One region of the Alteromonas macleodii ATCC 27126 genome, then DNA from elsewhere that is predicted to be linked to it. Evidence: predicted binding sites of a transcription regulator. Region 1 holds the regulator's gene; each other region holds the start of a gene.
What was found. Region 1 encodes FNR, which switches genes on or off when oxygen is low (the NO sensors DNR and NnrR bind a similar motif). Its sites were predicted from a motif close to TTGATCTAGATCAA; they were not measured.

Region 2: hemN (oxygen-independent coproporphyrinogen III oxidase) is a predicted target of FNR. The motif match lies at 1,488-1,501, and genes of this name have one in related genera.
Region 3: MASE_RS10985 (PRC-barrel domain-containing protein) is a predicted target of FNR. The motif match lies at 1,624-1,637, and genes of this name have one in related genera.

What each region holds. Positions count from the first base shown of each region.
Region 1 is NC_018632.1:2,327,814-2,331,081, forward strand. Features, by position in the region: partial or broken gene MASE_RS09845 (heavy metal translocating P-type ATPase) at 1-316, shown strand, start outside; gene ccoS (cbb3-type cytochrome oxidase assembly protein CcoS) at 318-548, shown strand; gene MASE_RS09855 (sulfite exporter TauE/SafE family protein) at 535-1,194, shown strand; gene fnr (fumarate/nitrate reduction transcriptional regulator Fnr) at 1,240-1,977, shown strand; gene uspE (universal stress protein UspE) at 2,222-3,145, shown strand.
Region 2 is NC_018632.1:2,517,924-2,521,191, reverse strand. Features, by position in the region: gene MASE_RS10760 (ATP-binding cassette domain-containing protein) at 1-28, shown strand, start outside; gene hemN (oxygen-independent coproporphyrinogen III oxidase) at 31-1,404, opposite strand; gene MASE_RS10750 (SGNH/GDSL hydrolase family protein) at 1,566-2,303, shown strand; gene MASE_RS10745 (DsbA family oxidoreductase) at 2,386-3,063, shown strand; gene MASE_RS10740 (XdhC family protein) at 3,091-3,268, shown strand, end outside.
Region 3 is NC_018632.1:2,574,076-2,577,343, reverse strand. Features, by position in the region: gene MASE_RS10995 (rhodanese-like domain-containing protein) at 1-157, opposite strand, end outside; gene MASE_RS10990 (ArsR/SmtB family transcription factor) at 342-653, shown strand; gene MASE_RS10985 (PRC-barrel domain-containing protein) at 750-1,499, opposite strand; gene MASE_RS10980 (MaoP family protein) at 1,692-2,048, opposite strand; gene MASE_RS20075 (hypothetical protein) at 2,448-2,615, shown strand; gene MASE_RS10975 (LysR family transcriptional regulator) at 2,742-3,268, shown strand, end outside.

The sequences.
Region 1 (3,268 bases):
GGATGGTATTAACGACGCTCCAGTTCTTGCCAGCGCTGATGTGGCGATTGCAGTGGGTAATGCCACAGACGTGGCTAAAACTGCCGCCGATGTGATACTGCTTGGCGATCAACTGCTTTCTGTACCAGAGCTTATTCGAACTGCGCATCAAGTGAAGCAAAAAATAAGGCAAAATATCGGCTGGTCGGTAGGTTACAACGTTTTGATCTTACCTTTCGCCGTATCAGGCCTACTTTCACCGTGGATGGCTGTTGTTGGTATGTCGTTAAGCAGTATCATTGTGGTCACAAACTCAACGCGACTTTTGAGCAAATAGCATGAGTATTATTTACGTATTAATTCCAATCGCCATCATCATTGTTGCCGTCGCTATCGTGATATTCTTTTGGGCGGTGAAAACCAATCAATTTGAAGATTTAGATCGCCAAGGTTATAGCATATTGTTTGACGATGATCTTCCGCCAGAAGAAAAAAAGCTAGCTGAGCAACGCAAGCAACTTCAAGACAGTAAAGTAGACAAAAGCCAAGCGCCACATGGAAGGGATTAACTACTTCTCTGCCTTTCTTATCGGCTTAGCCGGCGGAGTTCACTGTGTGGGAATGTGCGGTGGAATTGTCGCTGCGTTAAGGATGGTATCGCCTAAAGGCGCTTCAGCACTACCCTATACCCTCGCCTATAACATGGGACGTATAGTGAGCTATACCATCGCCGGAGCAATAACCGGGGCACTTGGAAAAATTGCAGCAGATTATATACCTCTTGCCAACTATGCCCTTTCCCTACTTAGCGGAATCATGTTGCTTCTACTGGCGTGTTATTTGGGTAAGTGGTGGACTGGCTTAACAGTGCTGGAAAATGCGGGTAAAGGCCTATTTTCCAAAGTCCAGCCGCTTTCAAAACGCTTTTTGCCATTTAAGACCCCTTTAAGTGCGTTGCCTTATGGTTTTATTTGGGGTTGGCTTCCTTGCGGTTTGGTGTATTCCACACTTACCTGGTCTCTCGCGGCGGGTAACGCGCTAGAAGGCGCTGCTATTATGTTCTTCTTCGGTTTGGGTACATTACCCACCTTGCTCGCTGCAAGCGCTGGTAGCCAATATATTGTTCAAAGTTTTCAACATAACCATTTTAGACAAATTATTGCAGTAATAATGGCAATATATGCAGCTTATCTTATTCATGGCGCAATCGTTTAAAAATGGGTGTATTATTGTCGGGTATTCTTTTAGAGAGCGTGCATTATGAGCAAAGGAAGCCAATTTTCTATTCACTGTCAAAACTGTAGTTTCAGTCACCTGTGTTTACCGGTGGCGTTAAACAAAACAGAAATCGAGTCTCTTGACGATATTATTGAACGCAAGAAGCCGCTTCATAAAGGTGACACGCTGATTCAAACTGGTGATAAATTCCGTTCTCTATTTGCAGTGAGAACCGGTTCATTCAAATCATTTGTGACTAATACCGAAGGTGAAGAACAGATTACCGGCTTCCACTTTCCTGGTGACATTATCGGTTTCGATGCATTAAGAGAGAACAAGCACCAAAGCTATACCTCTGCGTTAGAAACTGCCATGGTGTGTGAGCTTCCCTACGAGACCCTCGACGAAATGTCAGTGCAATTTCCAAAGCTACGTCACCAGATCATGAGCTTCATGAGCGCTGAAATAAAACAAGATCACGACATGATCATGCTTTTAAACAAGCGAACTGCAGAAGAGCGCTTACTGTATTTCATCTCACACCTGTCGCAACGCTTTGAAGAGCGTGGCTTTTCCCATAGAGAATTCCACTTAACCATGACGCGCAACGAAATTGGAAACTATTTAGGATTAACGATTGAAACGATTAGTCGTCTGTTAAGCCGTTTTCAAAAAGACAACATCATAAAAGTAGACGGCAAGCTTATTACTATTTTGGATTTCGATAGGCTAAACACCAAACTAGCGGCGCTTAACGGCCCTAGCGTTGTCTGCGGTTAGTCCTTTTTAAGTGTTAAATAAGGCGCGCACTAAGCGCGCTTTTTTGTAACCTGTGTTAGCCACTTATCTACCCTTTCAGCGCCACGCCGGTTGCTCCATATTCAATTAGGTAGGTTCACTCATGGTCGCCTCGTAAAATTCTTGATCTAAAACAACTTACGTTTTTCCCAATGTCGTTTATAGTTAGTATTAGAAAGCTTCGATTTCGACAGCCGCTACTAAGTTTCGTAGTTAGGGGGACGTTATGATTGAGTGTAAACGAATTCTGGCCGTGGTAGATGCCGAGCGCGATAACCAACCTGCACTAAGCCGAGCTTATGAACTCGCTTCAAAAACAGGCGCTTCAGTTACCGCAATGATGGTGGTATACGACTTATCTTATGATATGACGACCATGCTTAGCCCGGATGAGCGCGAGTCAATGCGCGATGCAGTTACAAAGGAGCATGCAAAATGGCTTGCCACCCACTTAAGAGAACAAGGATTCACTGAAACTGATATCGTTGTAGAATGGAATAATCGTGCGTATGAGTCGATTATTTACTACACCCTAAACAATCAGATAGATTTAGTGGTAAAGGCAACCAAAAAGCACGACGATCTTGCTTCTGTTATTTTCACCCCCACCGACTGGCATTTAATGCGTAAATGCCCTCGGCCAGTATTGCTCGTTAAAGAGCACGACTGGCCAGAAGGAGGAGAGATTATTGCTGCAGTAAACGTAGGCAGTGAAGACGATGAGCACGCCGCACTTAACGATAAGCTCACCCTCATTGCTAACGACTACGCCTCTTTATTGAAAGGGAGCGTAAATTTGGTCAACAGTTACCCTTCTACACCACTTAATATCGCCATAGAAGTGCCTGAGTTCGACCCCGATACCTATCACGACGCGGTAAAAAATCATCATTTAAAGGAAATGCGTAGTCACGCGTTAAAGTACGGTATTCCTGAGAACAAATGCGTAGTAAGAGAAGGCCTTCCGGAAAAGGTCATCCCGCAAGTGGCAAAAACACTGGATGCAGAGCTGGTAGTTATTGGTACCGTTGGCCGTGTGGGCATTTCAGCGGCCCTAATTGGTAACACTGCAGAACACGTGATCGACGAACTCAATTGCGATGTGCTTGCTATTAAGCCAGATGGATTTGTGTCGCCGTTGTCGGTGTAGTCTTTTTATCAGTACCGCATAGCCCGTGTTTGCCGTTACTTAGCGGCCAACACGGTATGTCACCAACAAATTTAACTTCACAAGCATGGTCTCGAAAAGCCGCTTTAATGTATAATGGTGGCT
Region 2 (3,268 bases), 190 kb from region 1:
AGTGATTGCGCGGTTTAAATTGCCCTAGGTTTAAATGGCTTTGGAGTAGCTACTGAGTATTTCACTTGCGTTCAAATAAGCGTCGAAACGCGCACAAATAGCCCGAATGTAAATGCGAGCAGACTCTGGCACTCGAATATACCGAGATGTCGTTTCGATAAGCCCGTCTTCTTTAAGTTCTTCAAGGTTGTTTAAGGCTGAAGCAAAGTATTCATCAAAAATGATGTGGTGCTTGTCGGCAATTGCTTGCTTGTCTACCGCTAAATTGCACATTAAGCTAGAAATCACGTCTCTGCGAATAAGGTCGTCGACACTTAATGACAGCCCAACCTTAGCATTGGGCAGGTGGTTGTCTAACCGACTGTAATATTCTTTTAGCTCCTTAGCATTTTGCGCAAAGGCATTACCTACCGTGCTAATGGCTGATACGCCGAACCCTATAAGGTCGGTGTCGCCACGTAAGGTATACCCTTGAAAGTTGCGGTGAAGCTCGCCTTTATTTTTCGCAATAGCCAGTGAGTCTTTGCTTAAGGCAAAATGATCAAGACCAATCATTTCATAACCTATGTTTGTAAAGCTGTTAACGGCAAGCTTGTAAAGCGCCGCTTTTTCTTCACTACTTGGCAGTGTTTCTTCAGCAAATTTACGCTGCGCTGCGAACCTCTCGGGAAGGTGTGCATAGCTAAAAAGCGAAATACGATCTGGCATCATGGCTTTTGTCGCGGCGATGGTTGATGAGAACGTTTCAATTGACTGATTTGGTAAACCATAAATTAGATCTAAGTTAACTGAGTCGAAACCCAGCGACCGAGCCTCGAATACTAAATCGGCAATGTGAGACGTGCTTTGTATGCGATTTATGGTTTTCTGAACATTGTAATCAGTATCTTGTAAACCAAAGCTAATGCGTGTGTAGCCGAGACATTTTAAGTTTTGAAGATAGTGTTTATCGATATTTCTGGGATCTAACTCAATTGACAGTTCAGCACCTGCTTCAAAGGTAAAGTGTTTCTTAAGCAGGTACATTAAATAAGTATGCTGAGTCTCGCTCAAAAAACTGGGTGAACCGCCACCCAAGTGCAGAGAAACTGCACGCCTGCCGTCAGTTAAATAACGCTTAGACAGGATTTCTTTTTCTATGTAATCTAAATATTCGTCCGCTTTTTCATTGTGACGCGTCACCATTTTATTGCAGCCACAGTAGTAGCACAGCGTTTTGCAAAATGGAATGTGCACGTAGAGACTTACTGCCGGCGCTTTTGACACTGCAAGTGCTTGTGGAAGTATGTCATCTTGTAGCGGTTCAAATTTAAGTGCAGTAGGGTAAGAGGTATAGCGAGGAGCATTCAACGCATATTTGGTAATGGTTGATACGGGGCGTTGTTGTACGGCAATTATTGTCATATTGGCTCTGCACTTATATGTAGATAACTAGGCGCGAATTCAATTCGATGGTTAAAGCTTAATGGATTGCTTAGGAGGCTGATTTGATCTACTTCAAGGTTTTGGTGTTAAACCTGATAATTGTTTTATTTCTTCCAGTCATTTTGTTTCAAGCATTGTGGGTGAGGAAGAAGACCGCTGTACTGCCAGAGCCCGACGGCGAGCGGGTATTAACCTCAGCCGATAGTAAATTGCTATTAACTAATAACGTTTTGGTTATAGGCGATTCTGCTGCCGCTGGTGTTGGTGCAACGACGCAAATGGGGGCACTCACAGGTCTGCTGTACTCAAACCTTGTTAAGCATGGGCCAACGCGAGTGACGTTGAATGCTAAAACAGGTTTTAAAAGTGAAGATGTGCTCAAGCTTCTTCATGAAATGCCTGCCGAGCACTTTTCGTCGGTGCTCGTCTCTGTTGGTGTTAACGACGTGACCAAATTTGTACCGTTGAAACGGTGGCGACAAAACATCGATGCTATTAGTACGCTACTGTCAGATAAATTTGGGGGCGAAACAATATTGTTTACTGCGCTACCGCCAATTCATTGCTTTCCTGCGCTTCCGCAACCTTTGCGTGCACTATTAGGTTACCGCGCGTGGTTACTAAACCAAGCTTTGGCTGATAGCGTAACAGCCCGGGCTAACGCAGACATATTATATGTTAGTGCACTTAATGTGGGCGGAACTATGACGGATATTCAGCAAAGTGGTTTGATGGCAGAAGATGGCTTTCATCCCTCCACTAAAGGCTATGAAATATGGGCACACTCAGCCCTTGAAAAGCTTTCCACGCTTTACAGCACCACAATGGGCACGACAACAAAAGTCACAGCAGAAACTGATGTAACTGCGACGAAATAATCGAAGTTTGGGGTTGAAGTTTCTTTTTGTAACCTTATCTAAGCCCTTATATCTTCATAAATTCAATAAAGCGAGGCCTATCATGGCAGCAAGTGAGCAAGGTGTACAAAGTGCGAGCGGTATGCAGATTGTAACAGTTAATATGGTTTCTGACGTAGTATGTCCATGGTGTATTGTTGGGTACCAGCGTTTGCAAGAAGCCATTAAAACCCTTGATAACATTGAAGTGGATATTAAGTTTCACCCGTTCGAGCTAAACCCCAATATGCCAGAAGAAGGGCAAAACCTTCGCGAGCACATAATGGAAAAGTACGGCATTAGTGAACAGCAAAGCGCGCAGAACAGAGCGCGGTTAGTAGAAGCGGGCGAGCAATTAGGCTTTTCGTTTAACTTTACTGACGACTCTCGCATGCAGAACACGTTTAAGGCCCATCAGCTTATTCACTTTGCTGCAGAAAACGGCCTTGAAGAAGAAATGAAGCTGGCCTTATTTAATGCCTACTTCACAGACGGTAAAAACATTAATGATCTAGGTGTTCTAGTAGCGTTGGCACAAACGGTTGGCCTTGATAAGTCTGAAGCTGAACAAGCGCTTAAGAGTGAAAAATACGCGCAAGCAGTGCGCGAGGAAGAAGCCCTTTGGATGCAGCGTGGTATTCAGAGTGTACCTACTTTTGTCATTGGTAATCAGGGCGTAGCCGGGGCACAAGAGCCAGCAACATTGGCCGCATTTATTGCCCAAGCAGCATCACAGCAATAAGCAGGTTAAACGGGTGTAGAGGTAGTTATGAGTAATCACGTTAACCATTTGTTGGCCCAGTGGCTTCCATTTAAAAACAAGCATAAGTGGGTGTTAGGTTTTATTTTTAAAACCGAAGGCTCATGCTATCGAAAAGCAGGCGCCATGATGTTGTTTAGTGACGCTGGGCATCAGTTAGGTATATTAAGCGGTGGCTGCTTAGAAA
Region 3 (3,268 bases), 250 kb from region 1:
GCGCAGAAGGTACGGGCTGATTGGCAACTTCGGCACTCTCCCGTACATCAATCAGTATACCGCTATTGTTTCGGCACTCACTGGCCGCTTGCTCCGCAGATACAGTGCGTAAGTTATCGTCTATGTTTTCTATTCGAGTCTTCATATCTATAAGCATACTTTTCCTTTTTGCCTAAACTTGGTTAAAATAAGTAAAATCTAATATATTGATGTCAGCGTAATAAAACAATGTAAAATACAGGGATTCGTCGCATAAATTGGCAGGTCGGCAAAATGTCTTATACTTTAGTATAGTAAATGGCTAAATTGGTGCCGAAATACTTTACAGATAGAGAGTGCTTATGTCCGAGGATATGGTAATAGGTTCAGATGATATAATGGAACACGCTGCGGAAGCCGAGATCTTCCTAAAGCAATTCGCGAATAAAACACGCCTTATGGTGCTTTGTTCGTTGCTGAAAGAGGAAAAATCGGTAACCGAACTTCTCGAAGTTGTTAGCGTCTCGCAGCCAGTGATTTCTCAGCATCTTGCTTTATTGCGAGAATCAAAAATGGTGGCCACAAGAAGGGAAGGTCAAACTATTTACTACCGCTTAGCAGACGAGCGCGTCAAGCGTTTGATTGCTTTGATGTACGAATTTTTCTGCGAGTAATCTTCTTTTTGTATCCTAAGCTACAATGTCCGCCTTCAACAACGGACATTGTAAAGTTCCTAACTAAAAATCGCCAACAGTGACATTCTTCGGTTATTAATTTCCGTTTTTATTCAGTTGCTCGCAAAGCATAGGCACATAGCCTTCTTCAGATATTTTTTCACTTTCCACTTCAGGTCTATCAACCAATTCGTCGTGACTTAAATTGACTACTACGCTGTGCGCCGCCCAGTCGATACTTTCGATATCGCTAGGTAGAAGTGCGAGATGTTTGCCACCCGGAAGCCAGTTGTTGGTATCTACCACTAGCATGATTATCTTCCAGCTCTCGGTGTCAATGACGAAGTTACTGATGTGGCCAACGTTATCAGTGGTTGTAGCAACTTCATATCCACCAACTTCGCCCACTGCTCTTAGGTGGTTGGTGCTCTTTTTCGGGTTTTCAGTTTCAGACTCTTCAGCGCGCTGTAATTCGACCAGTTCATTTGGATGTGCGAACTCCCCCCAAGCTCCTGGTCCAATCCAATAGTATCCGTAACCAAAATATTTGAAGAGATTTTCTTCGTATTCACGTGACACAGGCTTATGTTCGTCAATAGAGGGGCTGTTTTTTAATGTATCAACTGTCATATTGATATGAACAGACTCACTATCTTCATCTAACTGTTTGACAGATATAGGTGATATCACCACTTTACGGCTAAGCGGTAGCCAAGTATTGGTATCTGCGACCAAGTAGCGAACAGTGAAAGTTTCGTCGTCGAAAAGGATATCGCGGATGCCGCCCACTTTGTCATCAAGGGCATGAATAGAAAAGTGAGTAAGCTGTTTTGAACTGATGATCATCGTTGCGCCTCCTTTGCATGGGCTCGTTTTTCAGAATGAAATGCATGATTCACTGCACATCACTCTGTATTACTACTAAGTGTAGACAGTCCTTAATGTTTCTTCATTTTGTTCTTGTCTGAAGTTGATTGAGATCATTTGTTCAATAACAAAAAAGCTCGCCGGAGCGAGCTTTTTAGTAATGCTGTAGCATTATGCTACATCGAATTCTTCATCAGAGTAATCTTCATCATAGTCTGACTGGTTACTCGCACTGCTGTGAAGGGTGTAGAAGTGCTTTTTGCCCCTTGCTAATCTGACGTATTTCGCCCAGGCTTTTTCTAGGTTATTGCTAGCTTCAACTTTACCTGTAACGAATTCGACGAAATGTCTCTCATCATCACTTTCAGGCGACAATTCGCCACTTTCAAGTCCTAGCAGTGTTTTGCCGTAGTGGGTTAGAAGATCGGCTTCAGTAATACTGAAGTCACCTGATTTACGAAAACCGTATGGAAACTTCTGACGGTCAATATAAGGTTTTGCAGATTGTCGAATAGCTAAACTTTTCATGTTGTACCCAACGTAATGTTTTGTTCAGCGCACTTTTAAGATAATTAAAAACGAAGATAAAACAAAAGATTTTTCTCTTATCAATAAAAAATTTTTAACGGTATAAAATCTAACACTAAATTTAAGATTGCGTTTGAAAAGTATACAGAAAGTGCGAGGGGATAACCTCAAGCGTGATATGCCTAAGTTTTTGAAATTAAAGTAAAATGTAAGTTTTTATTTATTGGCCCTGCAACGGGCGTCGCTATTACACGAGCGTAAATGAGTTGGACGTTAAAAGTCTATGAAAATCACTGATGGGAATAATCAAAAATTCTTGTCGCTACGATGATTAAAATTCGTTTTCTATTTTGTCGCTTAAGATAATAATTGAGGTGTGTTAACAACCCAGAGAAGTCAATGAGTAAAGACTATCGTTACCAGCGTGATGAATGGGACTCGGTAGAAGAGGAAGATTTTCACGCTAAAAAGCCAAATTCCAAACGTCAAAGTACTGTAAAGGAAAAGCAGAAGCGTGACCTGCAACGCCGTGACAAACAGCGTCGCCTGCACCAAGAAGAGTATTAATTCAGCGAGTTGGTGAAATTTTAATAAAGCGTACCGTTTATAGCGGTGCGCTTCTGTGCTTTTGTGTTTACTTGCCGTATTATCTGTGTCAATTTAGACCCACTTTGATTCGGTTGTACAATAAGCATGGATATACGCTTTCTCACCACCTTTATAGAGGTGGCAAAAACTCGTCACTTTGGTAAAGCGGCTGAAAACCTTTACCTTACTCAATCTGCAGTCAGTGCGCGCATAAAGCTACTTGAAGAGTATTTTCATACCACGCTTTTTATTAGGCAACGCAACAGTATACAGCTCACTCAATCTGGTGAGAAACTTCTGCCTTACGCTAGGCAATTATGCGCAACGCTAAACGAAGCAAAACAAGAGCTCCAAATTCAATCCTCTGAATATGTTGTTTGCGGCGCAACACAGCTGGCGAGCGAGCTGTTATTGCCTCAGATGCTCAGTCACCTACACAACTCGTTTCCCGATTGGTCAGTAAAGGCTGAAGTTCTTACGTTAGATACCCTTTCGCGACAATTGCACGAAAGGGTGACAGACTTATCATTCTCCACTGAACCGTTGAAATCTGAAGAAGTAAACAGTGATGTATTGCTAGAGCAGGATTTGGCGCTATATAGAATTGGACAAGCGTCTGAGACTATTGATGC